4 regions of the Solibacillus sp. FSL K6-4121 genome follow, and region 4 is predicted to be linked to each of the others. Evidence: riboswitches for the same ligand, from Rfam matches in the RefSeq annotation. Region 4 holds a riboswitch; each other region holds the start of a gene.
The links. A riboswitch is a leader RNA that binds a small molecule or an ion and turns the genes downstream of it on or off. The one in region 4 is predicted to bind thiamine pyrophosphate.
Positions count from the first base shown of each region.

Region 1: another riboswitch for thiamine pyrophosphate. It lies ahead of thiM (hydroxyethylthiazole kinase); the one in region 4 lies ahead of tenA (thiaminase II).
Region 2: another riboswitch for thiamine pyrophosphate. It lies ahead of thiT (energy-coupled thiamine transporter ThiT); the one in region 4 lies ahead of tenA (thiaminase II).
Region 3: another riboswitch for thiamine pyrophosphate. It lies ahead of thiD (bifunctional hydroxymethylpyrimidine kinase/phosphomethylpyrimidine kinase); the one in region 4 lies ahead of tenA (thiaminase II).

Region 1 is NZ_JBBOCS010000001.1:376,857-385,194, forward strand. It holds gene MHH95_RS02015 (VanW family protein) at 38-847, opposite strand; gene MHH95_RS02020 (thiamine phosphate synthase) at 1,066-1,773, opposite strand; gene MHH95_RS02025 (MTH1187 family thiamine-binding protein) at 1,775-2,074, opposite strand; gene thiM (hydroxyethylthiazole kinase) at 2,071-2,913, opposite strand; TPP riboswitch at 3,057-3,156, opposite strand; gene MHH95_RS02035 (spore germination protein) at 3,339-4,847, shown strand; gene MHH95_RS02040 (GerAB/ArcD/ProY family transporter) at 4,847-5,956, shown strand; gene MHH95_RS02045 (Ger(x)C family spore germination protein) at 5,943-7,286, shown strand; gene MHH95_RS02050 (3-ketoacyl-ACP reductase) at 7,608-8,324, shown strand.
Region 2 is NZ_JBBOCS010000001.1:315,439-323,776, forward strand. It holds gene MHH95_RS01730 (aminopeptidase) at 1-1,020, shown strand, start outside; gene MHH95_RS01735 (hypothetical protein) at 1,149-1,349, shown strand; gene MHH95_RS01740 (beta-class carbonic anhydrase) at 1,511-2,080, shown strand; gene MHH95_RS01745 (GNAT family N-acetyltransferase) at 2,157-2,711, opposite strand; gene MHH95_RS01750 (polyphosphate kinase 2 family protein) at 2,782-3,618, opposite strand; gene map (type I methionyl aminopeptidase) at 3,791-4,543, opposite strand; gene thiT (energy-coupled thiamine transporter ThiT) at 4,760-5,320, opposite strand; TPP riboswitch at 5,432-5,540, opposite strand; gene MHH95_RS01765 (DUF4870 domain-containing protein) at 5,659-5,985, shown strand; gene MHH95_RS01770 (hypothetical protein) at 6,055-6,189, shown strand; gene MHH95_RS01775 (SMC family ATPase) at 6,249-8,338, opposite strand, start outside.
Region 3 is NZ_JBBOCS010000002.1:1,471,758-1,480,095, reverse strand. It holds gene MHH95_RS17100 (hypothetical protein) at 1-109, opposite strand, end outside; gene MHH95_RS17095 (hypothetical protein) at 254-457, shown strand; gene MHH95_RS17090 (cell wall hydrolase) at 532-972, opposite strand; gene MHH95_RS17085 (glycoside hydrolase family 18 protein) at 1,143-2,432, shown strand; TPP riboswitch at 2,600-2,698, shown strand; gene thiD (bifunctional hydroxymethylpyrimidine kinase/phosphomethylpyrimidine kinase) at 2,787-3,599, shown strand; gene MHH95_RS17075 (bifunctional 2',3'-cyclic-nucleotide 2'-phosphodiesterase/3'-nucleotidase) at 3,778-6,141, shown strand; gene MHH95_RS17070 (CAP domain-containing protein) at 6,405-7,277, shown strand; gene MHH95_RS17065 (glycine betaine ABC transporter substrate-binding protein) at 7,498-8,338, shown strand, end outside.
Region 4 is NZ_JBBOCS010000002.1:638,671-647,008, reverse strand. It holds gene MHH95_RS12640 (histidine--tRNA ligase) at 1-56, opposite strand, end outside; gene MHH95_RS12635 (ThiF family adenylyltransferase) at 795-1,832, opposite strand; gene MHH95_RS12630 (thiazole synthase) at 1,829-2,596, opposite strand; gene thiS (sulfur carrier protein ThiS) at 2,600-2,797, opposite strand; gene thiO (glycine oxidase ThiO) at 2,805-3,911, opposite strand; gene MHH95_RS12615 (thiamine phosphate synthase) at 3,895-4,494, opposite strand; gene tenA (thiaminase II) at 4,516-5,208, opposite strand; TPP riboswitch at 5,281-5,379, opposite strand; TPP riboswitch at 5,433-5,531, opposite strand; gene MHH95_RS12605 (M14 family zinc carboxypeptidase) at 5,599-6,774, opposite strand; gene MHH95_RS12600 (efflux RND transporter permease subunit) at 6,875-8,338, opposite strand, start outside.

The DNA of each region.
Region 1 (8,338 bases), on a different contig from region 4:
ATCCTCGGATTTTCAGGTCATTTATAATAATTACATTTCACGGCAATTCAGGATCGGTGGGTATAGGATACTTTACCTCTGAATAATTTTTCATTAGCAATTCTGTTTTAATCAATTGTCCCGTTACTTTGTCGATTGTCTTTCGCCAAATCTCATTTTGACGATAGTTTTTCCCGTCTTTTTTTAAAAATTGATGGTTTCTTTCCTCAATATGGTAAGTGTAAGGCATTTCTTCATTCGCAAAAATTGCTCCTTTTAAAAGTTTATCTGTTACCCAAACTTTTATTTGAAAAGGTTTAGTTGTCGGATTATAAATGCGTAAATCTACATAATTGTAAAAAACACTTGCACCACTCCCAAATGGAAGCGTTCTTCCCGAATCAGGAAATGGGTCGAAACTATGATGATGCCTTTCTTTAATAATTAGAGGTGTATGTAGCGTCATCCAATACAGTAAATTAGCAAGCTGACAAATCCCCCCTCCAACACCTGTCTTCACTTCTCCCATTGAGAGCTGCATTCCTTCAATGTAGCCTTTTGCTTTTGTCGTTTTCCCTACTAAATGCCAAAACGAGAAGGTTTCTCCAGGCTTAATAATTACACCATCGATTGCACTCGTAGCAATTTTCAAATTAATTATTTTATTCTCCTGTAAGTTAGGATCACTGTCTCCTAATTTCCTTCTTAGCAATGATTGGTGTTTTTTACATGTAAAAGGGAATGTAGTTATCAACTCTTTATACGTTGCAAATCGCTTTCTTTCTATTAGATTTTCGATAGACCGAAAAAGCCTTTTCTGTTCAATTCGTAAATAATAGAAGATTGGATTAAGTTCGGATAATCTCAATATTTTATTCCTCCTTTAAACTAGAAATTTTTATTAATTCTATGTAGTTAAAACGCTTACTCATTACACGAAGCGCTTTATTTCTCTTTGTAATTATTCAACAGAACTGTTTTTATTCCTTTTAAAAAAGAACTTGCTCCCTAACAGAAAGATATATCTGGAAAAGAGCAAAACCCCATTACCTACTCTTGAGGTAATGGGGTTTCAATTTAAAAGTTTTAATTAACAGACTTATAATTATTCCAGGCGTTCACTAAATTTGTTGCTGCTTGCTTTGGATTTTCAGCCTCCGTTACAGCTGAAACGACAAAGAAACCGTCTACACCAGTTTTTGCTAAGGTAGGAATATCCGCGAGTTTTACACCCCCGCCTACGACTACGGGAATCGAACTAAGCTCAGCAACTTTCGTAATATCAGCAATACTTCTCGTAATCACTTTTCCGTCTTCCCCAATTCCGCAATCAGGTTTTGTTGAGGTCTCATGCAACGGTCCTACGCCAAAATAATCAAGTTGAGAGACATCCTCTGTTTTAATATAGTCAAATAATTGATCAGCTCGAGCAGATAAACCGATAATGAGGTCTTCCCCTAAATATTCGCGACAAACGCTCACTGGGATATCTGTTTGTCCTACATGAATGCCATCTACTTTAATCCCTTGTGATCTAGCCGCTAAAACAACATCAAGACGGTCATTTACTAGGAGTGCAACCTCATCGGATTTTCCAGCCTCTTCAATGACCTCTGCTGCTTGACGTGTTAATTGAATCAATTCTCTTGCAGAAGCAACTTTGGAACGTATTTGGATGCAAGTAAAGCCCGCACTTACTGCCTCTTTAATAATCGTTGCGACTGGACGGCCTTTTGTATTTTCAGGACCTATAACTAAATAGGCTGAAATATCAAGCTTTTTGATATTACCCATATTACCCTCCTAAAATATCATTTATTTTATCTATTTTTGTATTGATCGTATTCGTATATCCCGGACGGATATCAGCTTTTAACACCACTTCTGTTCGAATTCCTTTTTCTGCAAGTATAAAAGTCGCTTCTTTTACTACTTTCATCACTTCATCCCATTCTCCCTCAATTTCTGTAAACATTGATGTAGTTCGACTCGGTAACCCCGAATCTCGAATGACTTTCACAACCTCGGCGATTTCCTGTCCCAATTCATCCCCTACACCAAAAGGCGCAATTGCTACTGCTACTAATGTATTCATAAATTAATCTCCTCCAAATCAAATGAGTTGTTTGCAATTTCTTCTGCTGTTGCTTTATATAATTCATCCAAAAACTGCGCTTGGAAACTTCCTGGACCATCTACTTTTAACTCAGCGCGTTTTCCAGCTACATTGTATACTGCACTAGCAGTAATGGCTGCAATAAACGGAGTAGTTGCTGTTGCATACACAGCGGCAACTCCACCTAACGAGCAGCCTGCCCCCGTAATTCTCTCCATAAAATGAGAGCCCCCATAAGAGATAGCTATAATAGAGCCGTCTGTTATTAAATCCGTTTCTCCTGATACAGCAACCGCACCACCCGTCCACTTTGCAAGAGCAATCGCTGCTCTTTTAGCCTCGTGTACAGAATCTGTAGCATCCACACCTCGTACCCTTGATTCCTCTGCTCCTCCATCTAATGCCCATAAACCTGCCAATGCTATAATTTCTGATGCATTTCCTCTAATAATGGTCGGTTTAAATGCCTTAAATTCCTGTAGTAGCTCTGTCCTTAGTGAACCAATGCCTACAGCGACAGGGTCCAACACCCATGGTTTTCCTGTTTCATGCAATACCTTTGCTACATGAGGTAATGTCTCTTGATAAATAGGTAATAGCGTACCCACATTTATATAGGTTGCTCCCCCCGCTTTAGCCATAAATTCTGCTTCATCCGGTAAATACACCATAGCGGCAGAACCTCCAACAGCAAGCTGTGCATTTGCAACGAAATTAATCGTGACAGTGTTTGTAATGGAACCTGCCATCGGATTCGCCTTTTTTACTGTTTCTACAGCCTGGATAATTTCATTTTGTATCTCCTGCTTAGTAGCCATTTCCATCACCTTTCTATAATCATTCTTCATATGAACGAATAGATTCACAAGACGGGTCTTACAGGTAGAAATTCACTTAGCATAAAAAACAAAAAAGTGCTCTCCCTAAATAAATGGGAAAGCACAATTCAAATTATTGCTTATAAATATAATGAATCGCTTCCCTACGCCAGTTTTAACTGACAGGTTCAAAGAGTCAGGTTTTAACCTTCTCAACTCAAAAGAGTCCCCCCGCAATATATGCTATTTTGTTTGTTCCTCCATACTATCAACAGGTATGTCGAATGTCAAATTCATACATTTACGTGCCTCTATACCAACGTTATAAAGGTTCAATAATACATCGAATTAAAGTATGAATTGCATATTATTTGGAAAAAATAAAACAATAAACTTATTACATCATTTGAACAGGAGTTAAGAAAATGGTCCAATCTTCAAATGAAAAAAACAATAGTCGCCAATATCTCGATGGCCAATTAGATGAAAATATTGCAGTAATAAAAAAAATACTTGGAAATTCTGCAGATCTTATTATCCGAAAAAGCAGAATTGGCCGGTTGAACCATCCTTTTGCTTTAATTTATATAAAAGGGCTTATAAACGAGGATTTATTAAATAAAAATATATTAAAAATTCTTGAATTAAACAGAAAACATATTCACTCGAATTTGTTTGATCATGTCTATGAAGAAATAATTGCCATTGCTGAGATCAACAGATCAAAGGAAATGAAGCAGGTAATTAAAACGCTTTTAGCCGGCGATACAGTTTTCTTACTGGAAGGTGTAAGTGAAGCCGCACTTATCGGAACGAGCGGAATGGAATATCGTGCCCTTGAGGAGCCGCAATCTGAATCCGTTATTCGAGGGTCCAGAGTAGGGTTTATAGAGAATTTTAAAATTAACCTCTCGCTCATTCGCCAGGAAATCAAAGACCCCAATCTTCGAGTCGATATGATGGAAGTTGGCACACATTCCAACCAGAAAATTGCCATTTGTTATATTGATGGGATTGTAAGAGAAGACCTTTTACAGGAAGTTTTGCGTCGCGTTAAAACAATTGATATTGATTTCGCACCGGATTCTGGATTTATTGAACAGTGGATTGAAGATAATCTTCTGTCACCCTTTCCACAAATTTTAGATACAGAAAGACCGGATAGGGTGGCTTTCAATATATTGAGAGGTAAAATAGCCATTATTGTTGAAGGGTCACCCTTTGCTCTCTTAATGCCTATCACTTTCGGGGATTCATTAAAGTCAATAGAAGACTATAACCAACGTTGGTTAATAAGTTCATTACTACGATTATTGCGCTTATTCTCTTTCTACATGACTATATTTTTACCAGCCCTATATGTTGCATTAATTTCATACCATCCAGAATTAATTCCGGCTCAGCTATTATTTACGATAACTGCCGCTAGGGAAGGGATTCCATTTCCGTCCTTAATTGAAGCTTTAATCCTCGTCTTTTTTTATGAAGTATTGCAGGAGGCTGGAACAAGACTCCCCTATAAAATCAGTCAGACAATTGGGATTGTAGGCGGTATAGTTATTGGTCAACTTGCCGTTATGGCGGGGATTGTAACTCCCATCATGGTTATAGTTATTTCTCTAACAGCCATTTGTGCATTCACAATACCCAATTACAGCTTTGCGATTGGCTTGCGAATAGTTCGTCTCGCTACTATATTTGCTGCCGCAATTTTAGGACTATACGGAATTATTTTAGTGTTTATTATGATTTATGTTCATCTTGCCAACTTAAAAAGTATTGGTATTCCATATACACAATCATTTTCTCCAGGCAACTTATGGACCCTTGAAAATATTGTCGTAAGGGCTCCGATTACAGTATTGTCAAAACGCTCATTTCAGCCATTCCTGAAATCGAATAGGAAAAAGAAAGACGGAGGATCAGTGAAGTAATGAAACTTTATAAAAACAATGAATCGATTCAAGATAAAGACATTATGTTTGCTGTTGCTTCGAATACGATTAGTATTACAATTCTATTTTTGCCTCGGTATATAACCGAACATACTGTATCATCGGATGGCTGGATAGCAATTTTATTTGGAGGGTTGATCGCGCTTCTTTTAGGATGGATTTTAGCAAAAATAGCGGTATCCTTCCCAAATGAACCCTTTTTCTCTTTTGCCTCCTATTTAGTATCAAAGCCAGTGGCAGTCATACTATGCTTTATTTTTGTTTTTCAATATATTATTATCTCTTCGTTTCAAATGAGGGAAATGGCTACCTTGTCTCAGGAGTACTTTTTTGATCGTACCCCATTGGAAGTTGTCTGTTTAGCGTTTATCCTTGTCGTTATATATGCAGTATCTGGCTCGAGGGTGGCCATTTTCAAATTAAACATTCTCTTTTTCCCTTTTGTTGTCGGCGGGTTAATTTTATTAATTATTGCTCCGATGTGGGCTATTAAGCTTGAAAATTTACTTCCTGTGTTTCAAACCGATTTTAAAGGACTTCAGTCTGGAACAATATCCAGTTTGAACGCATTTCTAGGATTTGGTATTGTAATATTTTATATTTCTCTTATAAAAAAACCTGAAAAAGCAGCTAAAATGACTGTTTTAGGCATTTTATTTCCATTTACCTTTTATATCATTATTTTTATTATTTGTGTTGGCGTCTTTGGGAATGCAACGGTCAAAAATCTTTATTACCCTGTATTCGAGCTTTCAAAAATAATATCGATTCCAGGAATTTTCTTCGAACGCTTTGATTCGATTTTATTTATCATCTGGACAATTATTGTATTTACAACCTGCTTAATGGCATTTGATATTGCAGTAATGCTCATTAACCAGCTAATTCCTAAATTAGCCAAACAAACGATTATTTTTATTTTGTCACCCATCATTTTCTTTTTAGCCATGATACCTAAAAACTTTATTCAAATTAATAACATTGCAAAATATATGGCTTATTTAGAGATAATTTATATGGTATTCGTCATATTTCTACTAGGAACTATGCTATTAATAAGAGGTAGGAGAACCCATGATCCCTTATAATAAACTAATATTTTTAATTTGCTGTCTCCCACTTACAGCCGGTTGCTGGGATAATCTTGAAGTAGAAGATCGTAGTTTTGTAACAGGGATTGCGATAGACCTAGCTAATAATAAACCAGCTCCCTCAGAAGAAAGTGTGGCTGCTAGGGACTCAAAAGGTCAACAGCAGCAAAACTCACAGCAGCAAAATAATAAACCTTCATCAGGGCAAGAACGCATAAAACAAAATCAAAATGAATCTTCATTACAAACCGATGAAAGAGTTTTAAATTATGAAAAAGATGAGGATTATGAACAAAATGAAAATAATAAATTCAAATTAACACAACAGCTTTTAAACCCTTCTACCTTTAGCTCACAACAAAACACTAACAATTCAAACGCCACTTCATTTCGTAACCTATCACAAACTGGTGACACCATTATTGAAATGAACCGCGATATGATAAAACAGGCTGGAAGTAGGACAAACGTGACACATTTAAATATTGTCCTTTTTTCGGAAGCCCTTGCAAAAGAAGAGTATTTATTTGCTGATCTGATGGATATTTTCCTTCGAGAAAAGGAAATGTTACGGAGCGTTAAAATCGCCATTACGGAGGAGCAATCAAGCGATTATTTATCAATTCTCCCTGAAAACGAGAAAGTACCAAGTAAATATTTATCCAAAGTTTTGGAAAATAAGTCGACCTTAGATATTGCCCAACCTTTAACTGTGGGAAATGTTCAATCCTATTTGTTAATGAATCGAAGTTTTATTATTCCTTTTATTAGTCAGGTAAATTCAACGACAGTTAATTATGATGGAGTTTCGGTATACAGCGGTATTAAGAATAAAGTTGTTGGTAATTTAATTGGAGATGAAGCAAAAGGAGTAAATTTTATTCAATCCAAAAATCAGACAGGGACGATTAACACAAAACTTGATGATCACGATGTCACCTTCGAAATCTTAAACATCCAAAGTAAAATATCCCTGAAAGATAAGAAAATGCCATTAAAATTCAATATTAAAATCGACGTTGCTAGCGGAGTTGCTGAACAGTATGGCCAACTTGATGTTATGAAGGAAGAAAATTACGAAAAGCTAAAAAATACTTTAGAAAAAGAAATTAAAGAAATAACGGAACATACCATCTCTATTTTACAGAATCAGTTATATACAGACGTTATCGGATTAAACACTTATTTATATGAAAAGCATTATCCGCTTTGGAAATCCATTAAAGAGGAATGGGAAGAGGGTCAGCATTATTTCATGAAGAGTGATATACAAGTTGATGTCAACGCAACTATCGAAAAGCCAGGCAACATTATAAAATCACACTAAAGGTGGAATTTTTTTGTGGAATAGTCTTATGGAACATTTTACTGATATACCTACTATGCTTTGTACCTTCCTGTCATTCTTTATTCCATATACAGTTTCCAAAATATATAACAATTTTTCCCACCATACAAATCCTCCTTGGAAGAACGAAGAAAATTAGCATGCTCGTATCCTTTACAATACGAAAAACCATGAGTAGAATAAAGTTAGTTTTAGAATAATACTTGATTTATTTTTGGTGAAAAAGCACGATCCAGTTTGAGGATATCGATTTCTTTATTTCGCTATAATAAATCAATCTTATTTAAAGGAGCAAAAAAAATGCAAACAATTACAGGAAAAGTGGCATTAATCACCGGAGCAGGGCGTGGAATTGGAAAAGCAACAGCAATCGCTTTTGCTAAAGAAGGAATTCACGTAGGTCTTGTCGGACGTTCACTTGAAAATTTACAGCAAGTGGCAGAGGAACTTAAACAATATGACGTTAAGGTAGCTATTGCTTCGGCAAATGTGGCAGATTTAGACTCTATAACTACAGCAGTTGAGTCAATTCGAAGCGAACTTGGAGCCATCGATATTTTAGTAAATAATGCTGGTATTTCAAAATTCGGCGGTTTCATGGACTTAACACCTGAAGAATGGACAAATATCATCGATGTTAACGTAAAAGGTGTATACTATACAACACGTGCAGTATTACCTGAAATGATTGAGCGCAATACAGGCGATATCATCAATATCTCATCCACAGCTGGTCAAAAAGGGGCACCGGTTACAAGTGCATACTCAGCTTCTAAGGCTGCAGTAATCGGATTAAGTGAGTCATTAATGCTTGAAGTACGTAAGAAAAATATTCGCGTTACAACTTTAACACCAAGTACGGTTGCAACTGACATGGCGGTTGAGCTGAACTTAACAGACGGCAACCCAGAAAAAGTTATGCAAGCAGAAGATTTAGCTGACTTAATGGTTGCACAATTAAAGCTTCATCCACGTGTTGTATTAAAGCATGCTGGACTTTGGTCAACTAACCCATAATAGAACCGTCAAAA
Region 2 (8,338 bases), on a different contig from region 4:
GCACCGGATGATTCTTTTGATTTCTTCCCTCCATGGAAAGTCCAGGAGCGTGAGTGGCTGGCTGAACAAGGTGCAGCATTTATGAGCATCGTTTCGCAAAGTCCTGATCTACTAGCTGGTATCGATTCAAAACGTATTGCTACTTTCCAAAAAGCAGCCGGAATCGCGTTAAATAAATACCGCCAGTACGTACAGTCAGATAAAATCAGCTGGACTGTCATTGCAGCTCCTTCTAAACAATGGGCTAAAAAAGTATTTTCAGATTTACCTGAAAATGAACAAGTGGAAGCATTATGGGAGGCTATTTTTAAAGCGACACGAGCTGACTTAGACAACCCTGTTCAAGCATGGGCAGAGCATAATGATAACTTACATGAAAAAGTAGATTACTTAAATAATAAAAACTATGCAAAGCTGCATTATACAGCGCCTGGAACGGATTTAACGATAGAGCTTCCTAAAGGTCATTTATGGTGCGGTGCAGGCAGTGTCAATGAAAAAGGCGAAGAATTCATGGCTAATATGCCAACTGAAGAAGTTTTTACAGTACCGCATAAAAATGGTGTAAACGGGTATGTATCTAGTACAAAACCACTTAGCTACGGTGGCAATATAATTGATAATTTTAAAATTACATTTGAAAAAGGGCGTATTATAAAAGTTGAAGCTGAACAAGGCGAAGAAGTTTTGAAAAACCTTGTAGCAACAGATGAAGGCTCTCATTATTTAGGGGAAGTGGCACTTGTACCTTTCCATTCACCTATCTCTGAATCGAATATTTTATTTTACAATACACTATTCGATGAAAATGCATCAAACCACTTAGCCATTGGCAGTGCTTATGCATTTTGTTTAGAAGGCGGGAAAACGATGTCACAGGAAGAATTAGAAAAACACGGATTAAATAACAGTATTACGCATGTTGATTTTATGATTGGTTCTGCGCAAATGAATATCGATGGCATTACTGAAGATGGTCAGGCAGAAGCTGTTTTCCGTGATGGAAACTGGGCATTCTAAATCTTCAAGATGTCGCCATATTTACAATTTATTCTGTAGTAAATGCATAAATCCCCCTACAATGTTCCAATTTATTAGGTTATAATTGGTTAATGATTCTTATTATTAAATAGAGAGGAGTTTTTATGATGTTTGATCACCGTCATCCGTTTTTGTCTGATTATTATACGTTAGTTTTAGGTTTCTCAGCAGTTATTCTCGTTCTTTTAGTAATGTTTATTATGTACTTACGAATCGGATTACAATCTCATGACTCTGTTATAGTAGATTCAAAGGCTAATGCATTCGCGCCAAACGAAAAATCACTAGATGGTCACCACCATCATTAATATTTTTCACAACCGTTCTATTTGAGCGGTTGTTTTTTATTGCTGAATTACTGCTTTAGTTCTCTTTATTTATTGGATTTTTAACTATAATTGTGCGCATTTATTTGAATTATCTAAATAATATTTTAAAATGAATACAGAAACGAAAGGGGTACGAATAAATGTCTGCATTACAAAATATTCTAGAGTTTAATGAAAAGTTTGTTGCTGAAAAGCAATATGAAGAATACGCAACAACGAAATTCCCTGATAAAAAGATTGTTGTTTTATCTTGTATGGATACGCGTTTAGTAGAATTATTACCAAAAGCAATGAACTTGCGCAACGGGGATGTAAAAGTTGTTAAAAGTGCTGGCGCAATCGTAAATCACCCATTTGGTGGCATTATGCGCAGTATATTAGTAGCCGTGTATGAATTACAGGCTGATGAAGTATATGTTATTGGTCATTATGATTGCGGTATGAGTGCCGTTGATTCAAATGTTATGATCGGTCATATGCTTGAACGTGGAGTAAAACAAGAAACGATAGATGTTATTAATTATGCACGCGTAGATTTAAAAGAATGGTTACGTGGTTTCGGCGATATTAAAACGAGTGTTTTAAAAAGCGTTGACTTAGTAAGAAAACATCCATTAATGCCTGCTGGTGTTCCTGTACACGGTCTTATTATTGATCCTGCAACTGGTAAATTAGATTTAGTAACTGATGGATCTGAAGAAGTAAAATAATAAGCTATAGCCTTACCCACAGGACTTTTTTGGGTAAGTGCTATAGCTTTTTTTATAATCATACAACTGTATAAAATCACCTATTTATATATTCTCGCTGTAATATTGCGTACATATAATGGTCAACCCATTTACCATTAATAAATAATAATTCTCGGAGTAAACCCTCTCTCGTAAATCCTGACTTCTCTAAAACGCGTATAGATCCCACATTTTGAGGAGCGACATATGCTTCAATACGATGAATATTTAAAGTTGAAAATGCGAACTCCATTACTAAACGTACCGCTTCGGTTACAATGCCTCTTCCTATAAATTTTTCATCCATAGAATATCCGATAAAACCGCTGGAGTATGGCAATCGTTTTATTGAATAGAGCGAAATATGACCAATCAGTCTACCTGTTTCATTATGGAAGATCCCAAACGAAAACTCTCTATTTGTTTGCAAAAGATGCATGCTTTCCATTATTTTCTTGTACTGTGTCTCTTCTGTATAAAATTCATCCCGATGTAACGGCTCGTATGTTGACCAATAAAATTTATTATCCACTAATAGCTTAGTCAATGCTCTTGCATCAGACAGTGTAAATGTACGCAATGAACATTGTTGCCCAATAAGTTGAACCATTGGACCCTCCTTCTTTCGAAATAGCTTGATTAAGCTTTTCATTTAACTCACCTACATTTCACAGCCAAACTTACTTATCTGTTTTTGATTTTTTCTTTTTTGGCTTTGGCTGTATTTCTATAAATTCAGGTTTTTCACTATCTGCCGCAAGTACCTTATGTTTTTCAAAAACATTGGTAAGCTGAAGACCTCGTTTAGTAATTTGTGTTTCGATTTGAGCAACCGCTTCTTTTAGCACTTGTACTCGAGCATAAAATTTATCGTTGCCAGGGATTAAACACCAAGGGGCATTTTCTGTATTTGTTTTAGCAAACATTTCATCTGCCGCTTCCATATATAAATGGAACTTTTCACGATTTCGCCAATCTTCATCTGTGAGTTTCCATGATTTATATGGGTCTGCCGCTCTTTCCATAAAGCGCTTCAATTGCTCATCCGCATCAATATGAACCCAGAACTTAACTATAATATAATCTTCATCCGTTAATTGCTTTTCAAAGTCATTTATTTCGTTATAAGCACGCTTCCATTCATGTTCTTTTGCAAAGCCTTCAATGCGTTCCACTAATACACGACCATACCAAGAACGGTCAAAGATGGCAATCTGGCCATGCTGAGGCAGCTTCCGCCAAAAACGGTGCATATAGTGATAACGCTTTTCGTGTGGCTGTGGCGCGGAAATTGGTGAAACGATTAAACCACGTGGATCAATGTGTTCTGTTAATCGCTTTATTGCGCCCCCTTTGCCTGCTGCATCCATGCCTTCAAATACGAAGATGAGACCGATTTTATTGTTGTATAAAAATTGCTGTATATTAAGCATTTCATACTGCAACTCTTTCAATTGCTTTTTGTAGAGCTTCTTATCCAATTTTAATGTCAGATCCAGATCGTTTAGGTTTTGCATTCAACGGCCCCCTCTATTGCGAATCATTATATATATTTTACTTGAAAGTGTTTAGAAATGGTAATTGTTGCTGTAATTTATTTGAATCGTTTGATTATTTTATGTTAATCTAATCTCCCTATAGAACAAAAGTAAAAAACGTGGCCGCATTATATGCTTCCACGTTTTTTAATTAGTCTTCTAATGTTGTTAAAATAATTGGTTTATCTTTCGTTACAATAATCGAATGTTCTATTTGTGCAACTAATGATTTATCCGGAGTAATAAATGTCCAACCATCTCCGGATTCAACAATATGCTCTGCCTTTGCAGAAATGAACGGCTCTACTGCTAAAACCATCCCTTCTTTCATAATTGTTGTATCCCAAGCATCATAATAGTTTAATACGTGGTTAGGCTCTTCATGCAATGATTTACCTAAACCATGACCTGTTAAGTTCATAATTACCGTTAGGCCGTGATCACGCGCTTCACGCTCAACTGCCTTACCAATTTGATTTAATTTTGAACCTGCTTTAACTTTTGTCATTGCACGTTCAAATGCAGATTTTGCTACAGCACAAAGTTTTTCCTTATCTTCATAGCCTTTTCCAACAACAAAGGAAATTCCTGTATCTGCAAAATATCCATTTAAAGAACCTGATACGTCGATATTGACGATATCTCCTTCTTGAATCACTTTATTACCTGGAATACCATGTGCCACTTCATGATTCACCGAAATGCAAGTATAGCCTGGGAAGTCATATTCACCTTTTGGGCCTGAAATAGCGCCAGCATCAGCAAACATACGTCCTGCAATTTCATCCAATTCTTTTGTCGTCACGCCAGGTACTGTCGCAGCTTTCATCGCTTCACGAATTTCAGCACAAATACGTCCTATTTTTTTAAACGCTTGGATTTCTTCTTGAGTTGTAACAATCATGTGTAACTTCCTTCCTCTTAAACAATGTCTACCCTTAACTATAACATACTTAAAATCGGTTGTAAGTGTTCATTGTTTTTTTAAATGATGTGTTTAAATACAGGAATTATGTGCAAAAATGATATATAGATTAATGTACATTTATAATAAAAAACAAACTAGATTTGAAGTGTGGAAATCCGCACTGCAAACCTAGTTCTATTATAATAATTTAATTTATTGTACTTTTTGCAATAAACGTGGTGCAGAAGTGAATAACAGAACGGCAATAATAGCTGTAATAATTGTTGCTGGCAGCATGTAGGAACCGTTGTAGAGAATTGAATATGTCCATACATTATCGTCGCCTGCAAATTCCTTAAAGAAGACAACTCCGGCAAGTAAGTGGCAAACGAATCGTAAAGCTCCACCTAATAACGTACCTATTATAATATAGAGTGCCATCTTTGTTTTATGGAGTGACTGTGTTGCTTGCAATAAAGGCTTTCTTATAACTGCGGCTAAACCTACTACAGTAAAAGCAAGACCATAATCCAGAATTGCCTGAAGCCAGTGGACGATATACGCTCCAAACATCATTTGCATTATTCCAATTAGTAGGCCAGTTGCAAGACCTGCTGTTAGCCCCCAACGAATTGCCATTAAAATAATAGGAACCATTACAAAGCTGATCGATCCACCTTGTGCCCACATTTTAAATGATATTTGATCCAACACCAGTCCGACGGCAGCGAAAATCGCTATTTCCACCATCATAAGTAATCTTTTTTTGTCCATAACAATGCTCCTTTCTTTTTTCCGATGTAACAGAAGTGAAGAAGGAATAGAAATTCATCTGCAAAAATAAAAAACGATAATCAGGACAAAAGCCTGACTATCGTTTGAACAGTCGGTTTCTATCCACATCCCTACGCAAGTGCTAACTTACAGGTTCAAAGAGTCAGTGCAGTTACGTGCACAATCTCAGCCGACTTACTCGGCTCCCCTTGTGGTACATCTAAATAATTATTGTTTGAACAAACTTATTGTATCGAATAATTTTCCAACTTTCAACAGCCGATTTTTTTGAAACTAAATTCCAGACAGATGCGTATACAAGCAAAGGAGTGAATGAAATGAATCAATCAAAAGGTTTGAGTGCTTTAAGCTATTTAAGCTTTTATTTTGCACCGTCTATCTTGCCGTTTATTATATATATAGTTTCAAAAGATGATTTTGTAAGGGCGCACTCCAAAAAGGCTTTTATTACACAGTTTATCCCGATTGCTTTTGGTATTTTGTATATTATTTACTTTTTCGTTTCACTTTTTTTAACGCATGAAACGTTGACTATGCAAGATTTCTTTGTCAGTTCACATTTTATTGCCATTGTAGTTTTAGTTATTATGGTTTCAATAGTAGGGATTTGGAATTTAGTGAAAGCTATTAAAGTTCTACGTTAATGTTTATGAAAGCTTCATAATTGGGTATATTTCTTATACGAAATGATATTCGTTAAGGAGTGAACACTTATGAAAATTAACAAACTTGTTAAAACAGCAATTAAGTATGGTCCAATACTTTATCCAATCATAAAGAAAATGATGGATAAAAAATCTTCTACTCCACAACCCGCAACTGCTACACGCCGAGCTACAAAACGCTAACGTAAAAAAGATATTTCACCCTATCATTCGAGTGAAATGTCTTTTTTTTTTGAAAACTTTTATTTAATAATAATTTCCGTTTTACTATAGCCTTCTTTTAACTTTTGTACTTGTAAAATGACCGGCATAGCTGCTTTAAGTTCGGCGACATGTGAAATGACACCGATTAAGCGTCCTGTCTGCTGTAGGTCGATTAAAATATCGATAGCGCGGCGCAATGCCTCTTCATCCAATGTACCAAAGCCTTCATCGATGAACATTGTATCGATATGCACACTACCTTGAACACTTTGGATAACATCCGCCATTCCTAAAGCTAATGAAAGTGATGCATTGAACTTCTCACCGCCGGACAATGTTTTTACATCGCGTGTTTGCCCTGTATTACTATCATATACATCAATACTTAACCCGCTTTGAGCATTTCCTTCCTTGCGACCCGTTGACTTTAAAAAGTATTGACCATTTGATAAAACTCGAAGTCTCTCGTTTGCAGCATGTGTTACTTTTTCTAAATAACCTATTTGCGCGAATCGCTCAAAAGAAATTTTCGCTTCATTCTGTCCACGAATTAAATCATAAACATGTTCAACTTGCATTAATTTTTCTTTATAATCTTCTATTTGTCGAGCTGACTTTTCAAGCTTTTCTAAAGTTTTCCCACACTGCAATGTGTAAGAATGAACTAACTTCATTTCTGAATATTGTGCTTCTACTTGCTCTGTAAGAAGCGTAATTTGTTGCTCAAAAGCTTTTAAGTCCACCAATTCTTTTCCTTCTAGCATTTGATGTTCTTCTGCAATTTGCACTGTTAAAGTATGAAAACTTTGCTTATAGTTATCTAAAGTTTCCTGAATTTGCTGTTGAACATGCAATGGAAGCAGTGCTTGCTTATATGCTTCTAAATGGAAGCCTTCTTGTATGAGTACAGACTCAAATGAAGCTTGCGTTATTTTATTTTCCTGTTGTTTGTCAGTTAAATTATTCATTGCATGTTGATAATTAACTTCACAAGACTTTTCTTCTAATTGGATATTTTGCAATGCTTCCAACGCTTTTTGTATTGTATTTTTCAAATGATGATACTTTTGCTGGAGGCTTGTCAATGCTTCTGTAACTTGTTGAACCGTAGAAAATTGCGGCAGTAAAGACTTTTCACTTTGCTCAAGCTTTCCCTTCTCTTGTGCATATTGTTGATCAATTTCCGATACATATTGCTGCCCTTTTTCAATCCGACCTTGAAGCACTTCTTTGTTTTCCAATAGCTGTTCCAACTTTTTCTTTTCTATTACTAATTGCGCTTGTTGCTGTTTTTGCATCGATAATTGATTCGTCAATATAGATAGTTGCTGCTCGTATTCGTCAAGAGATGAAGGGTCAATTTCCAGCTGTTGAAGTATCAACTGTTTTTCATTTAATGCCGCTTGTTCTACCTCCAATTTCGAACTTATTTGATAAAAGTTCTGCAGTGCATTGTCACTTTCACGGCGTAATACGGTCAATTCATTATCGTCGACATCCATTGCTTCACTGCTATGGATCGCTGGATGCTCTGTGCTTCCGCATACAGGACACGCTTCCCCATGTTGAAGAGATGTAGCGAGAAATGCAGCATGATTACTGCGTATCTGTTGTTCCAGCTTCTTTAATTTATCCTGGGAATGATTTGCAATTTGTTGTTTTTCAGCCAGTGTTTTCGTTAATGCCGCTACGTTAGATTGGAGCTTTAAAGTTTCTTTCGCAAGCTCAATTTTCTTAGTCATCATTGCATGTGCTTCAAACGTTTCCTGGTACGAAGCCACTTTTTGTTCCAGGTCATTTATAATTGTACGCTGCTCCTGATGCTGTTCTTTTAATGCAATATCTTCTTTTAGAAGCTTTTCAAATAATTGTTTTGCGTTATTTTGATTTTCCTCTATTTTTAAAACGGATTTCCGCTGGTCATCTATCGATTGATAAATCGGTAATAGCTGTTCTAACTGTGAAATAGTTTTTGAATACTCATCCAATAAAGGTTCATGTTGCTTTTGTTCTTCATAATATTTCAATGCATTTTGAAGCTGCAACTTTACCTGTTCAAAATCCTTTTTTGCACGTTGTAATGCTACTTCTGCTTTTTCAAGCTGAAGCTTTACTTTCTCATGTTCAC
Region 3 (8,338 bases), 830 kb from region 4:
CATTTGCGATTTCTTCTCTCATTTTGTTTGGAGCAATTTTTTCATTCTTAGGTGTTTGAGGTAACGACCTCTTATTAGTTCCTTTGCTTGTGCTGTCGTCTCTGCCCATTTCGTATTCTCCTTTCGATTGGATTCCTTCTTAATATGGCATGAGATCAGTTTTTTATCACAAAAAGTAGGGAAGTAAACGAAGATGGAAAAAGGCATAAAACCCCCAATACTGAGCACATTAAATCAGTAGGAGGTGGAGAAAATGAGCAAAAACAACAAAAAGACATTGAATGAAAGAACACATAATCCTTTTGCTACTTATAAAGAACTGCATCATAACAAAACAAGTCATGATCGAAATCCAGAAGACAATGTAGCTGAATTTGCAGAAGAATTTGATGCCAAACTAAAAAATAAAAACAATAAAACAAATCATGACAAAAATCAGCAGTCCAACAAAAAATAGTTAATCTTGATTTTCTTTTCAAATAAAAAAGAGCCTTAATTAAAGGCTCTTTAATAATATGGAGAAAGGTAAAACTATCCCATATATACACTTTCACATGTTCCGGCTACAGGCTCGTAAAAACAATGTTGTTTAAATTGCCCTGTAAATGGTTGCCCATACCATGTAGGAGGACATTCCCCTGAAGGATTAAAATACCAGAGGGCATATTTTGCTGGATGGTCTCTCCAAAAATCTAATGTTTGCCTTGCCAAACGTTGTTCAGTAGGTCTTGCACGCTGATAAAACATATTTCCTTTTTGAACTGCTTCAAAAGAATAGTTATTTCCCTGAACTTGAAAAATAACCTGCTCTACTGTTCTGACGTCTCTAAAGTCTAAACAATCCGCGACAACTCGATTTACAATTACATTCCCAACATATAACATCCCTTGCTTACCTTCACCTTCAGCCTCAGCTCGCATCATTCTTGCCATCAAATCGACATCTGCATCTCGGTACTTAACTCTTGGCATTTTTTCACCTCATATTTATAGTATGAAAAAGTTTGCTAGGATGCGCATATCTTAATTAGTTTTGTATAAAAAATATTTCAAAAAGTGCTCTTATTCATTTATGACTTTTTCTCTCGCATTAATAGAGCATTAAGTTCATAAATTAGTATATAGAAAAAGGAGGACCGACAATTCAAATTCATGTTGTACAGCCAGGAGAATCGCTATGGGGAATTGCGCAAGCTTATGGAACGACGATACAGAATATCGTAGATGCCAATCAAATTCCTGAGCCTAATCGCTTAGTTGTAGGGCAAGCGCTTGTGGTTCCAGTAAATGGTCAATATTATATTGTTCAACCAGGGGATAGCTTATGGTCAATAGGACAACGTTTTAACGTGAATTATTTGACACTTGCACAAGTAAATGGTTTATCTCCAAACGCGTTATTAATGATAGGAACACGTTTATATATTCCACCCGCTGCGAAAACATCTGCTGAAATTTTTGCTTATGTTGAACCAAGAGGCGACGAAGTAAGTGAGCTACTAGTAAATCAAGTTCGTGAAACGAGTCCCTATTTAACGTATTTAGCCCTATTCAGCTATGAAGCAGGACGGGATGGTTCATTAAAGGCACCAGTAATTGAACCATTACCTAGTTTGGCGGCAGAAAATAATGCGAGTATTGCAATGGCGATAACGAATTTAGAAGATTATCAGTTCAGTAGTGAGCTAGCACGTGATATTTTTCAAAGTAAAGCAGTACAAAACTTACTTTTTGACAATATTATTGCAGAAGCAAAAAGAATTGGGAATGTTTCGGATATCCATTTTGATTTTGAGAGAATACCAGGTGACCAAAGGGAAGCCTATAATAATTTCTTGAGAAGCGCGGTAGAGCGTATGCATGCTGAAGGTTATACAGTTTCCACGGCACTGGCGCCAAAGTCGAGTGCGAATCAGCCAGGGGAATGGACGGTAGGTCATGATTATAGAGCTCATGGGGAAATAGTAGATTTTGTTATGCTAATGACATATGAGTGGGGGTATTCAGCAGGACCTCCTCTGGCTGTCTCCCCGCTCCCTCAAGTTGAACAAGTAGTTCAATATGCTTTAACGGAAATTCCGGCAAATAAAATTTTACTTGGGCAAAATTTGTATGGGTATGATTGGACGTTACCTTTTGTGCAAGGGGGAGAATATGCAGAAGCATTAAGTCCACAGCGTGCAATTGAAATAGCCAAACGTTATAATGCAGCCATTCAATATGACTATACCGCACAGGCACCTTACTTTAACTATTATGATGAGCAAGGACGTTCACATATTGTATGGTTTGAAGATGCACGTTCCATTCAGGCAAAATTTAATCTAGTAAAAAGACTGAATTTACGGGGTGTCGGTTACTGGAAACTTGGTTTACCTTTCCCCCAAAACTGGCAACTTATCGGTTCAAACTTTAATGTCGTTAAGAAATAAAATAGGAATAAATAAAAACTCAGATGAAATGCTTATAGCTCATCTGAGTTTTTATAAGTGATGTGGCAATTTACAATCGTACTTCGCATTAGAAGTATATTATGAATCTAAAAATTTACCATTTACTTGCTATGTAAATTTTATTCTGATACACTCGACGTAATTAAATGCATTTGCAGGGGGACACATTTGTGTTGAGAAGGTTAAAACCTGACCCTTAGAACCTGACCGTTAATACGGACGTAGGGAGCAAAGTACAATTATACATATGTACTTACTAAGACCCCGCGTATTTTACGTGGGGTCTTTCTTTTGCAGTGTCACTTAATAATATTTTTATTAGGAGTGGTAAAAATGATTGCATGTACTATAGCAGGATCCGATAGTGGGGGCGGGGCTGGCATCCAAGCTGATTTAAAAACCTTTCAAGAGCTTCGAGTATTCGGTACATCAGTGATTACAGCTTTAACGGCTCAAAATACAAAAGGGGTGCATGGAATCTATCCTGCTACTGCTGATTTTGTAAAGGATCAATTAAATGCAGTAATCGATGATTTTGATTTAAAAGCTGTTAAAACAGGTATGCTGTTTAATGCAGAGATCGTAGAAACAATTGTCTCGGTATTGGAATCTAAAGAAATACCACTTATTGTAGATCCAGTAATGATTGCAAAAGGCGGTGCTAGCTTACTGAAAGAGCAAGCAACAATAGCTTTAAAGGAAAAACTACTTCCGGTTGCTACGGTTTGTACACCGAATATACCCGAAGCAGAAGTATTGACCGGGCTAACGATCAAAACCGAGGAGGAAATAGAGCTTGCAGGGGAATATTTATTAAATTTAGGTATGCAATGTGTAGTGATAAAAGGTGGTCATTTAGCGGGTAAGCATGCGATTGACACGGTGTTTATTCGAGGGGAAAAGCCTTTTAAAATGAAAACAGAAAGACTGAAAACAATTCATACACATGGAACAGGATGTACATTTTCAGCAGCAATTACTGCAGAAATTGCGAAGGGGAAGCCATTAAAAACAGCGATCATTGAAGCAAAAAAGTTTGTCCAATTAGCAATTCGTTACCCACTGAATATTGGTCATGGATTTGGTCCTACAAACCATTTTGCCTACCAGGAGCACCGAGGAATTTGCGATGTGCAAGTAATTTAATTAATTTATTGAGTAAATTGTACCCGTTTCTTGAAGTGAATAGCTTGTGGCATTTTTTTAACTCTCAAAAAGTACTACTTGCCTAGATATAGTAATGTATCAATTTGCTCTTTTCTACTATTCTGGCAATTTAGTATGATGGACTTGTTGAACAATTTAGATAATAGGAGTGAAAAAAATGTGGAAAAAACTTTCTGCTTCGGCCCTTACATTAACACTTTTAACTAGTGGAATGGCTGGGGTATCAGCGGCATCTACTTCCAACAATGAAGAAATGACACGCGGAGATTTTGTGAAGGCAGTCATTGATGCATTAGGGGTAGAAGTAGGTTCTGGACAATCCGTTAAATTTAAGGACGTACCCGATTCACTGAAGCCATATATTGAAAAGGCTGTGGAACTAAAGTTAATTAAAGGTAAAACACCGACACAATTTGCACCAAATGAAAAATTGACACGCACACATGCCTTCCTTATTGCAGCTAGGGGTATACAGGATGAAAAACAATATTCCGAAAATGTATTAAATCAATTTAAAGATGCGAATAAAATTGGATCTGGGAATCGTCAAGAGATGGCAAAGGCAGTAGAGTTAGGCTTATTAACAGGCTATGAAGACGGGACGATCAAACCGAATGAGTTTGTCACGAAAATGCAAATGCAAAAGATTCTGCAGCGGTTTTTAGCGGAATATAACCCAGTTGAAGCAAATACGACCGTGGCATTGCGCATTTTAGGTACGACGGATATTCATACTAATATTATGAACTATGATTATTATAAAGATGCGCCAACGAATAGTTTAGGCTTGGCAAAAACTGCGCTGCTCATCGAAAAAGCCCGTGAGGAAAACCCGAATACGGTATTATTTGATAATGGAGATGCCATTCAAGGAACGCCTCTTGGCTCTTACATTCAATCCGTGAAAAAATTAAAAGAAGGAGAAGTCCATCCTTCTATTGCATCAATGATTGCGCTAGATTATGATGCAGCGACTTATGGCAATCATGAATTTAATTACGGTTTAGAATTTATTGATGAAGTAACAGATGATGCACCATTCCCGTATGTTAATGCGAATGTACGAAATGCTTTAACTAAGAAATTAATGTATGAACCGTATGTCATGATTGAAAAAGAAGTACTTGATTCTACAGGAAAAAGTACGATGATTAAAATTGGTGTAACAGGCATTGTCCCTCCACAAATTTTAAAATGGGATAAAGCAAATTTAGAAGGAAAAGTAACGGTAGATGATTCTGTAGAAGCGGTAAAAACAATCGTTCCAGAGATGAAGAAAGCTGGCGCGGATGTAGTAGTTGTACTGTCGCACTCAGGTATGGGTGATGATATACATGAAATCGGTGAGGAAGATGTATCCTATCTATTAACAAAAATCAGCGATGTAGATGCGGTTATAACAGGACATGCCCATGATGTATTCCCAGGAAAAGTAGATAGCACTTTACCGAATGTGGATATTGATAATGGAACAATGAACGGTGTACCTATCGTAATGGCAGGTAAATTTGGTAGCCATCTAGGAGTAATTGATTTAGAGCTTGAGAAAAAAGCTGAGTCTTGGGATGTGATTTCAGGAAAAGGTGCCGTGCGTGAAATTGCAAAAGATAATGAAAATGTAAGCAGTGCAGTTGTGGAAAGCGTAAAAGAAGCCCATGAAGGGACAATTGATTATGTGCGTCAGGCAGTAGGAACAACTACAGCAAATATACATAGTTATTTCTCACAAGTGCAGGATGACCCTTCCATTCAAATCGTAACAAATGCCCAAGCGATTTATGTAAAAGATAAAATTAAAGGAACACCATTTGAAAGTCTACCTGTATTATCAGCGGGTGCGCCATTTAAAGCAGGAACGAGAAGTGATCCAGAGTACTACACATTCGTACCAAAAGGTGAGTTGGCAATTAAGAATGTTGCAGACCTATATTTATATGACAATACATTAGCTATGTTAAAAGTGACAGGTGCTGATGTGAAAGAATGGCTTGAAATGTCTGCTGGTCAATTCCACCAAATCGATATAAATAAAGAAGATGAACAACAACTAATTAATGCTGAGTACAGATCATATAACTATGATGTGATTGATGGCGTCACTTATGAAATTGATGTAACACAACCAGCCAAATATGATGCTAGTGGAAATATAGTTAATGAAAAGGCTTCCCGCATTGTAAACTTACAATATGATGGAAAGCCGATCGATTTATCACAGGAGTTCATTGTAGCGACAAATAACTATCGTGCGAATGGAACATTCCCAGGTGTACGAAACGCGACTGCAGTTGAAGTATATCCAGATGAAAACCGTCAAGCAATCATCGACTATATTTTAGCTGAAAAAACAATTGATCCAAGTGCAGATGGTAACTGGAAATTTGCTGCGTTTCCAGGAAACGTGAAAGTGGTATTTGAATCGTCGAAAAAAGCAGTCGATGTGTTAGATGAAAATAGTAAAATTCATTATATTGGTGAAGGTACAGATGGTTTTGGTAAATATGGATTAAAAACTAACTAAAAATTTTAAAAGTAGAAGTTCCTCACACAAAGAGAAACTTCTGCTTTTTTGTTTATGGGTGTATAGAATCGGAGAATTAGAACTTTGTCAACACCATATGGAATGAAAGTTTCGGAGTTAGTGGTAACTATTGGTCAACTTTTATATCACAAAACACCATTTTAATAGCATTCGTAATTCGCAATGGGTATCGTTCCAAATTATAGGTGAAAAAATTTAATAAAAAGTATTTTACGATAGGGGTACGAAAGGAGGCGTACAAAATGAAAAAAAGCTTTATCACATTTTGTGCATTTGCACTTTTAGCTACTCAAGCTCCAGCAGCTAACGCAGCATCATCAACTGGAGGAGAGGTAACACCACAATATAAATCTACTCAAAATTATGAATATAAAAAGATAGCATCTAATAAATATTTTAATAATGGGAACTCGGTGTCTAACTTTATTGAGATTAAAAATGATCATTTTAAAGATGGAAAAATTTCAATTAAAATTAAAAAAGTTAAAAAGTCTGTTTCCAATAAAAATGAAAAAGGTACTGTTGAAGAGGTGCCAGCTGAACAACCAAAAGCACCATCGAAGGAAGCAACACCAGAACAACCAAAAGCACCAGTGAAGGAAGCAACATCAGAACAGCCAAAAACGCCAGTGAAGGAAGTAGCACCAGAACAACCAAAAGCAACTGAAACAACACAAACGTCGACTCAGTCACCTGCAAAACAACCAACAAACACCGTAGCATCTAATTCATCGGACATAGATGCAATGGAAGCGGCAGTTGTAGAATTAACAAATGCTGAGCGTGTAAAGGCCGGTTTACAACCATTTCAAACGCATGCACCATTAATGGCGGCAGCACGTGAAAAATCACAAGATATGAAAGATAAAAATTATTTCTCTCATACAAGTCCAACTTACGGTAGTCCATTTGATCGTTTGAAAGCACTAGGCATTAGCTATAAGGCAGCTGGTGAGAATATCGCCAAAGGTCAACGTACAGCACAGGAAGTTGTTACAGCTTGGATGAATTCTGAAGGTCATCGTGCAAATATTTTAAATGCAAACTTTACACATATCGGTGTTGGGTATGTGAAGGACGGTAATATTTGGACGCAACAATTCATTAAACAATAATAGTTATTTATAGAAGCATCTCCATGACTGAGTAAATCAATCATGGAGATGCTTCTTTTTTTATTCAATATACTCCTTAGTTATATAGATAACAGCGCGTTGCCAAAAAAATAAGCCTGTATAGAGTACTCGTTTGACATTAGTAACAACCTCTTGTTAGAATTGGGTTGTTGCTTTTGAAGGAGTAGACGAAATTATATTTTTGGAGTTGATATTTAAGATGAAAAAATTTAAAACCTTTGGGATGACTTTAGGGGTTTCTTCAGCACTTCTTTTGGCTGCGTGCGGAGATGATACTAATGGTAGCAGTAGTGAAAACGGAGATAACAATAACCTTAGTGAACAAGTAGACTATACGATAGTCGGAGTTGAACCCGGCGCTGGATTGACAGGTCTATCACAAGATGTATTAGATGAATACGAAAATCTGGAAGGATGGACATTGCAGGAAAGTTCAACTGCAGGAATGCTTGGAACTTTAGAACAGGCAATTCGTAACGAAGAGCCAGTCATTGTGACAGGTTGGACACCGCACTGGAAATTCTCTGCCTATGACTTAAAAATTCTTGAAGACCCTAAAGGTGTTTTAGGTGGAGCGGAAAATATTCAAACACTTGCAAGAAAAGGGTTGGAAGAAGACTTGCCGGATGTGTATACAGTAATGGATCGTTTCTATTGGGAGCCGGAAGATATGGAGCAAGTGATGTATGATGCACAAGATAGTGGTGATTTTGATGCAGCTGCAGCTCTTTGGATTGAGAACAACGAAGAAAAAGTAAGTGAATGGACAAAAGATATCGCCCAAGCTGATGGTGAGAAGGTTAAAATCATTTCAACTCCTTGGGATTCTGAATTTGCATCAAGCAGTGTAGTCAAACTTGTCCTTGAAGGATTAGGATATGAAGTTGAAGTTACACCGGTTGATCCTGCAATTATGTTCCAAGCAATTGCAACAGGTGAAGGGGATGTCACTGTAGCACCATGGTTACCATCAACTCACAACGCTTTTTATGAAAAACATAAAGACGATATTGTAGATTTAGGCGAAAACTTAGAAGGTA
Region 4 (8,338 bases):
TGCTCCGGTAAAAAATCCTGTGTACCCCTTACATTTTGATAATCCATTTTCTTCATTGCTGTGTTCCCCCTTTATTTTTGGCAATAAAAAAAATCGTCTATATAAAGCTCCTATAACGGCTTTATGTATACGATTCCACGAAAAATAGTCTTCCTATTCGATATTAATAAATTAATAAAGATAGCAAGACTACTTTGTATGATGATGTGTTGTAGAAAATATGGATGCCTTTAATTTCAGCATAAACATTCCTCCTTAATAAGTTGCTCATTACTATACAGGAACAAATTTCAATTATCAACAACTAATATCTTTTATGGAAATATTACGGTTAATAACTATTAGTGTGGGAGAAGAAATTGAAAATAAGATTTTCTAATGAAGTCCGTTCTGCTGCGCTCCGGGAAAAGACGATGAAGCAAGTGTTATTGAGGTTCCCGTCCGTTGTAATCCGTTCCGAGGCAGGCTTTCCAGGCTTGCCTCCCAAGCTTTTTTAAATTGAATTGCGTAACGAGATAAATAGAGGAATGAATTTCCGTTATTTTTAAAATAACATGAAAAATAGTAAAAATAAGGGAACATATTGCCGTTATTGACCTAAAAAACAAGAAATTTAATGATTTTATTGAAAATAGCGGTAAAACGTTCCCTTATTTATCCTAAAATAACCGACATCATTCAAATAACGGTAAAATCTTCCTTTATTTTAGGAGGGCAATTAATCAGACCAAATAGGTTAAGGGTACGAATTTATGTTTCGTACTCTCTTGTTCACCACATTTCATTTGAAATATTTACACTTGCACTCTTTGATTGCTTCCGCCTATTTGTATAAATCGATTATAAACAACTCTTGCTAACATAGGGTCTGCTACACCATGGATAATGGCGCGACCATCCTCAAAGAAAACGATGCGGTATGTCTCAAACTGACACGATAGTAAATATGGATTTACTATTAGCTTTGTCACTTGCTTACTTATGTTTTCTGCAATTTGTTCTAGCGAATACTTATACGATTGGCCAGGTCTTAGCTGAACCGCATCCCGCCCGCAAAGCACCCCTACCTTCATTTGTTGCTCTAATTGGAGAAAAGGGTAAATTGGTTGTTCACCGCAAGTAAGGCAATGTGGATTTTTAAGCTTCGATACATGAATCTTTGCGTGCTCTTCCTTCCACAGGTCGACCGATTGAACAATTGGTTGCAATGGGATTCCTGAAAGCCATTTCATTACGGATGTCACTTGATACGCAGCCGTAACTAGAACAATTGGGCTAATGACACCCACTGTATCACAGGTCATCGTGTCCATCGGTAAATGCTGCAGTAAACAATGTAAGCATGGGGTTTCTCCTGGGACGATAGGCAATGTAAGACCATAGCTCCCGACACAGGCACCAAATATATACGGAATTCCTTGCTTATTTGCCGCATCATTAATGATTAAGCTTGTTTCAAAATTATCCGTTGCATCGACAACAATCATATACCCTTGCATTAATGTTTCTATATTTAGTCCGTGCACATCCTCCACAATACCTTCAATAATAATTTCACTGTTTATTTGCTCCAGTCTTTGTTTAGCTACGATAGCCTTTGGTAATTTGCGATGGACATCTGTCTCGACGTAGAGCTGCTGGCGCTGTAAATTGCTCCATTCAACATAGTCTCTATCAACAATCGTCAAATGCCCAATTCCTGCTCTCGCCAGCATTTCAGAACTCGCTGAGCCAAGTGCACCTGCCCCAATAATTAAGACTTTTGCTTGCTGGATACGTTGTTGCGTATTTTCTCCTAAAAATAAGGATTGTCTTGCATAACGATTGTTCAAGGCGTCACCATTCCTGCTGTCGGGCTGCTCGGAGTTGCATACTCTTTTTCTTCTATTCTGCCTGCCTCAAAGCCTAATCTGCCAGCATCTATCGCGAGCTTCATTGCCTCAGCCATTTTTACAGGATCCTTTGCGCCAGCTACAGCTGTATTCAGTAATACCGCATCTGCTCCCAACTCCATCGCATAGGCAGCATCTTTAGGCGAGCCAATCCCTGCATCTGCAATAACCGGAATCGTTGACTGATCTATAATAAACTTTAAATTCATTGGATTAATAATCCCTTTGCCTGAGCCGATTGGTGAAGCACCTGGCATAATCGCATGAACACCCAAACTTTCAAGGCGTTTAGCTAGAACGACGTCATCCGATGTATACGGTAAAACGATAAATCCTTCTTCTAACAGCATTTCTGACGCCTTTAAGGTTTCAAGGGGATCCGGTAGCAATGTATGCCAGTCTCCAATGACCTCGACTTTAATCATGTCACACAATCCCGATGCCCTAGCAAGTTTTGCTATACGCACCGCTTCCTCTGCCGTTTTGGCTCCTGCTGTATTAGGCAATAGCGTATATTTCGTCAAATCAAGCTGTTCCAAAAAGTTAGGCTGCTCTTCTGAAAAAATATTCATTCTTCTTACGGCAAACGTTAAAATTTCTGCCTGTGAGACTTCTACTGCCTTTTTCTGCAACTCAAATGACGGATATTTCCCTGTCCCTAACAGCAGTCTAGACTGAAATGTGCGATCTGCGATTTTTAACATACTTCATCCTCCTCCAACAAAATGAACAATCTCTACAACATCACCTTGTGATAAGCGCGTCGTTTCATAGCTTTCTTTCATAACAATTTCCTGATTCACTTCTACGACAACAATGCGATTTTCTAAGCCATAATGTTTCAGTAATTGCTGAACATTTTCAAAAAGCTCGAGTTGCTTTCTCCCATTCACTGTAATAGACATCGCTTACTCATCTCCTGTTCGGTCGATTGATCTGAAAAGCCTCGACCCATTCTTTTTTTACAGTCCTATTTAATATAAAGCTCGTAATCATCTCTCCTGTTGCTGGTGCTAATAAAATCCCGTTTCTATAATGTCCTGTCGCAAATAATATCGATTCATCATGTGGATGAAAGCCTATAAATGGTTTTTGATCGAATGTTTGTGGACGCAATCCTGACCAAGCAGCATTCATCTTCATCTGACCAATTCCAGGAAAGAGTTCCTTCGCTTTTTGAATTAATGTTTCCATGCCATCTAGACTTACGTGTTCTGACCAATCATTTTCCTCCATAGTAGCTCCAATAACTAGCTCCCCATTATTTCTAGGAACGATATAGTATTTATCATGAAAAATAGTGTGTTTTAAAAAAGTGCTTCTTCCTTCCACAGCAATACATTCCCCTTTGACCGGTGTTATTTGCTGCTCTACTCCTAGCTGCTGAAAAAAAGGATTACTCCAAACACCCGCAGCAATAACAACCCGTTTTGCTTTGATCATCCCTAGTGTTGTATCTATTTGAAAAGAATCCAACTGCTTTTGAATCTTTAACACCTTTGTATGTTCAAAAATGGATGCACCGTAAACTTGTGCCCCTTTAAAAAAGGCCTGACATACACGATACGGCAATACACTAACATCCTCTTCAATATAGGCAGCTCCTATTATATGCGGGGAAACATCGGGTTCTAGATTTCTTACTTCATTTGCCTCAAGCCATTTCACAGTAGGCAGTGTGAGTATTGCTCCTAATTCTTTCTTGTCACGTTCAGAAAAGGCCAGCTTTAAAATCCCTCCCTTTTTGCAGCCAATATCAATGCCACTTAGCCCGTATAGTTCATCCTTTAACTTCGTATAAAGCGCCTGACTGTATCTCGCAAAAGTGAAGAACTCCTTTCCATCGCCTTCATATTCCGAATGTGCTCCAAGCATACCCGCCGCTGCACTTGTCGCTTTTAGTCCAATTCGACTTTCCTCAAGCACGGCCACCTCAACTTGATTCTTTGCTAAATAAAAAGCAATTGCACTTCCAATAATCCCTCCGCCAATTACGACTACGTCATAGCTTGCTTGCATCTTTAATGGCCTCCCTGTATTGGTTCGCTGCTGCACACGGATGCGTTTCCGAAAAAATACCCGACATAACTACAATCCCATCTGCATTTACATCATGGAGTGCCTGGACTCGATCTACATGAATTCCTCCAATCGCGAAGACGGGAATTTTTAAGTTCTTTTTCATTTCATTAATAGGAGAAAGACCGTTTGGAACCTTTCCCTTTTTGCTGTTTGTTTCAAAGCAATGTCCATAAAGAACATAATCAGCCCCTTGCCGCTCTGCCTCCATTGCGCCTGTATAATCATGAACCGATTTCCCTATATTGAGATGCGGAAATTTCTCTTTCACCTGTTGTACAGAAAACCCTATTTCGGGTAAATGTACTGTGGGAATATCGCTATACAAGGCGATATCCACAAGACTATTTATGATTATTTTCTCTTTTGGAACCTCTCCTGCATCCAAATATTCAAGTAGAGTTATCACTTCTTTTATTGTTTTTGTCTTTTCACGTATTTGTATATAATCCACACTTTGCTGTATCTGAATAATTTTTTGCGCTAATGCTAAAATCGGCTGACAATCATCTGTTACTGCCATTAACTTCATACACCTATGCCCTTATAAAATCGTAGCATGCTCATTCATATACACTTCCTGTTGCCAATCCTGACAAGTCCAGGACATTTCCCAAAACTGCCATTCATAATAGCAACTGCGCTTGAAATGGGCTGTCAATTCACGTTCATCATTTCCTGGCATCTGTGCAAATCGATTCATCATTTCCTTTTGTTTTTCAATTGTTTCCTCCATCTCAGCAGAGGCATATAAATCAATCCACTGCTGATACAACTTAACACCCGGTGTTGCTTTTCGTAATGCGACCCCGATTTCCTGATATAACCACGGACAAGGTAGTATCGCAGCGTATGCGTCGGCAATCGCCCCTGTATAAAATGCTTGATACATATGACTAACATAATTGTACGCTGCAGGTGCTGTTTGGAAATTTCTGATTTCTTCAGGTGTAACGTGCAATTCTTTAAAAGTCGTACGGTGTAGCTCTAACTCTGCTTCCCGTATAAAGTTCGCGGTTTCCAGGAAATAAGCTACATCCTCATCCTCATTAGCTTTTGCTGCCAGCATCGCTAGTAGTTTCATATAATGCTTTAAATAATAGGCGTCCTGCAGCATATAAAATTTAAACTTTTCCAGCTCCAATGTTCCATCAGCAATACCTTGTACAAATGGATGCTTCAAACTGGCCTCCCAATAATATTCCGTTTGCTTTCTTACTTCTTTACAAAAATCCATCCTATTTCCTCCTTGGAGGCGTAAGCAAAAAAGGCACCTCTACAAAAAGTAGAGATGCCTAAAAAAGTGCATATGTACGCACTTATTGCTCCCTACGCCAGTATTAACTGTCAGGTTCTAAGGGTCAGGTTTTAACCTTCTCAACACAAATGTGTCCCCCCGCAATTAAAAAATTTGCAAAAGAAAAGCTCTCCAAAAAGATGGAGAGCGCCACGTACGATTATTAGCTTGTACATTTTGCTCCCTACGCCCGTGTTAACGGAACAGGTTCTAAGGGTCAGGTTTTACCTTCTCAACACTTACGTGTCCCCCTGCAAATTCATTTAATTACTACTAGTCTACTGATAATTCTGAATAAATGCAACGGTAATTTAAATTTTTTCCTACTGCCTACCATTTTCTCGCTTCATTCGCTACGTAAAGTCCGACAGTTTTATTTTGCTTCCAAACATTGTTCCAGCGTTTTAGTGGCACCGAGGCTTCACCGGCATATGGTGCAATTTCAACCGTCATCGCAGGTCGGTCTTTAACTTTTGTGAAGTAGTCCTCAGAAGCTGCGATTGGTTCGTTTTTTGTTGTTACGGGCATCATTTTATAGCCTGTAATTGAGGAAACTCCCTTTACTAGCTTTTTAGTACGAGCAAATTCGGTCTTCGCTCGACTCCAATATATAATTTGACCGGAAGAATGATAGGATACATAGGCTAAATGATTGCCGCGATCAATCAGTCTTTTCATTGCAAGTGCTTCAGGCTCTGTATTCGGCGCCTTACCTTTATATTCTTTAAACGAAGGCTTTGTCATTTTTATTAATTGCCAGTTCACATTGAATTGACGATTTAAATCGACACCATTTATATTTGCTTTCCAACGATTAAAATTGGAGCTCCCATTCATCGCTCTTAACTTGGCCATAGGTGTTTTCACTTTTCCACCTTGTGAAAGTGTTACACCATCTGGGTTAACCATTGGTACAAACACAATACTTACCTCACTTAATATCGTTTTTACATCATATTTTTCTATCTTCGTACCATTCAAGTAAGCCTTTAAATATGTATCAATCATTTCCATCAGCACATTGGTCGTCATATGTTCCCGACCATGGAAAGCTGCATCGAATAAAACTTCCTTTTTACCAGTTCCGAGCTTTATGGAATAGAGAGAACGCCCTTCAACTGATTGTCCGATTTCCTGTAAATTCGTAATTGAAGGATACATTTGTGATATTAGCTTTAACTTTGAGGCTACCTCATCAAATGTTAAAACTTTCGAACCGTCGACTAATTGGTCATAGTGGACATCGGTTAAAGTAAGAAAAGTGGTTTTAGACGAATTTTTTACGATACCTTGCTTACCATGTATCCCGGTTAATAAAAGCTTCTCACCTTTTGCTACTTTTTTTATAACAGCCCCATTTTTATCTTTCAATTCTATATTCTTTTTTGCAATCACTTGTACCGGATATTTTCCAAGGTCAACCTTTTCTGTAGCAGCATTTGTAGTCATTGGATTAATAATGGCTGCTGCAAAAAATATTAAACTAAAAAGCAATATTTTTCCCATGAAATTCCTCCCACTTAGGTGTATAAAACTTAACTTCTATACCCTTAACTGTACAATAAAAAACGGCCTGTAAGAATATTATTCCTACAGGCCGCCCATATTAATTGTCTTTTACATCTTTACGATTTTTCTTCAGCATTCTTGATAATACTTCATATACAATCGGAACGATGATTAAAGTTAGTACTGTTGATGATAATAAACCACCAATTACTGTTACGGCTAAGTCCTGAGATATTAGTCCGCCACCAGCACCACCGAATGCCATTGGTAACATCGCACCAATTGTTGCAATCGCGGTCATTAAAATTGGTCGTAAACGTGTTGCCCCGGCTTCCAATATTGCTTCACGCATATTCATACCTTCATGTTCCATACGGATAATACGGTCTACAAGTACGATTGCGTTCGTGACAACGATACCGATTAACATCAGTAGTCCCATCATAACTGATACAGAAATCGTTTGACCTGTCGCGAATAATCCAATCCAAGAACCGATTACAGTAAATGGTAATGAGAATAAAATCGCAAATGGTGCCAAACCTTCACCAAATGTAACAACTAAGATGAAGTATACAATTGCAATCGCTGCAATCATCGCTACACCTAACTGAGTGAATGTTTCAGTCATATCAGCTGCAACACCACCTACACCAGTCGTAACACCTTTAGGTAGCTCTAAATCAGCAATTTTTTCATCCGCTGCAGATGTTGCTTTTGAAATATCTTTGTCAGTAATTGTTGCAGATACTGTCGCAAAGTATTCACCTTTTTGACGAGATAAAGAATTTAAAGTCGTACCTTCTTCAAGCTCTACAATGTCTCCGATAGTCATCGATTGACCTGTTGCAGTTTGAATTGGTGTTTCCAATAATTCATCAATGTCAGCAGCTGCAGATCTAGCTTCACGCTGTACAACAACATTAATGTCACTGCCATCACTTTCAACAGTTGTTAACACTTCTTTTGCTGTATTTGTTTGTAATGCCATTAAAATTTGTGCAGTAGTTAAACCGTATTGTAATACGTTTTGTTGATCTACTTTAATCACATTTTCTACATAAGGCTCAGAAGCATTTGATTCAACTTCATCTAATCCGTCGATATCAACTAATACATCTTCCACTTGAGCTACAGCTTCGTTTAACTTATCTAAATCTTCACTGTATAATGTATAACTTACTTCATTCGATGACATACCCATCGCGAAGTTTTGTGTTTTCCATTCACCTGTTTGACCAACGTTGAAGATATAGTCCTCTACTTCTTTTTTCGCTCCTGCGAAATCGTCCATATCAGGGTCGAAAATAGCGTAGATTAAACCGCCACCAGCACCTCCGCCAGTCATCATTGAAGCTGCGTCTGTTGAAGTTTCAGTATTCACCGATAATTGTAAAATATCGATGTCATCACGCTTGATTAATTCTTGCTCAACTTCTTCAATGTTCGCTAATGTATCTTCCATTAACTCACCAGTTTTTGGTGTGTATGTTAAATACATTACCTTCTCTTCTTGAGAACCCATGAAGCTGAAACCGATTAAAGGTGTTAATGCTAATGA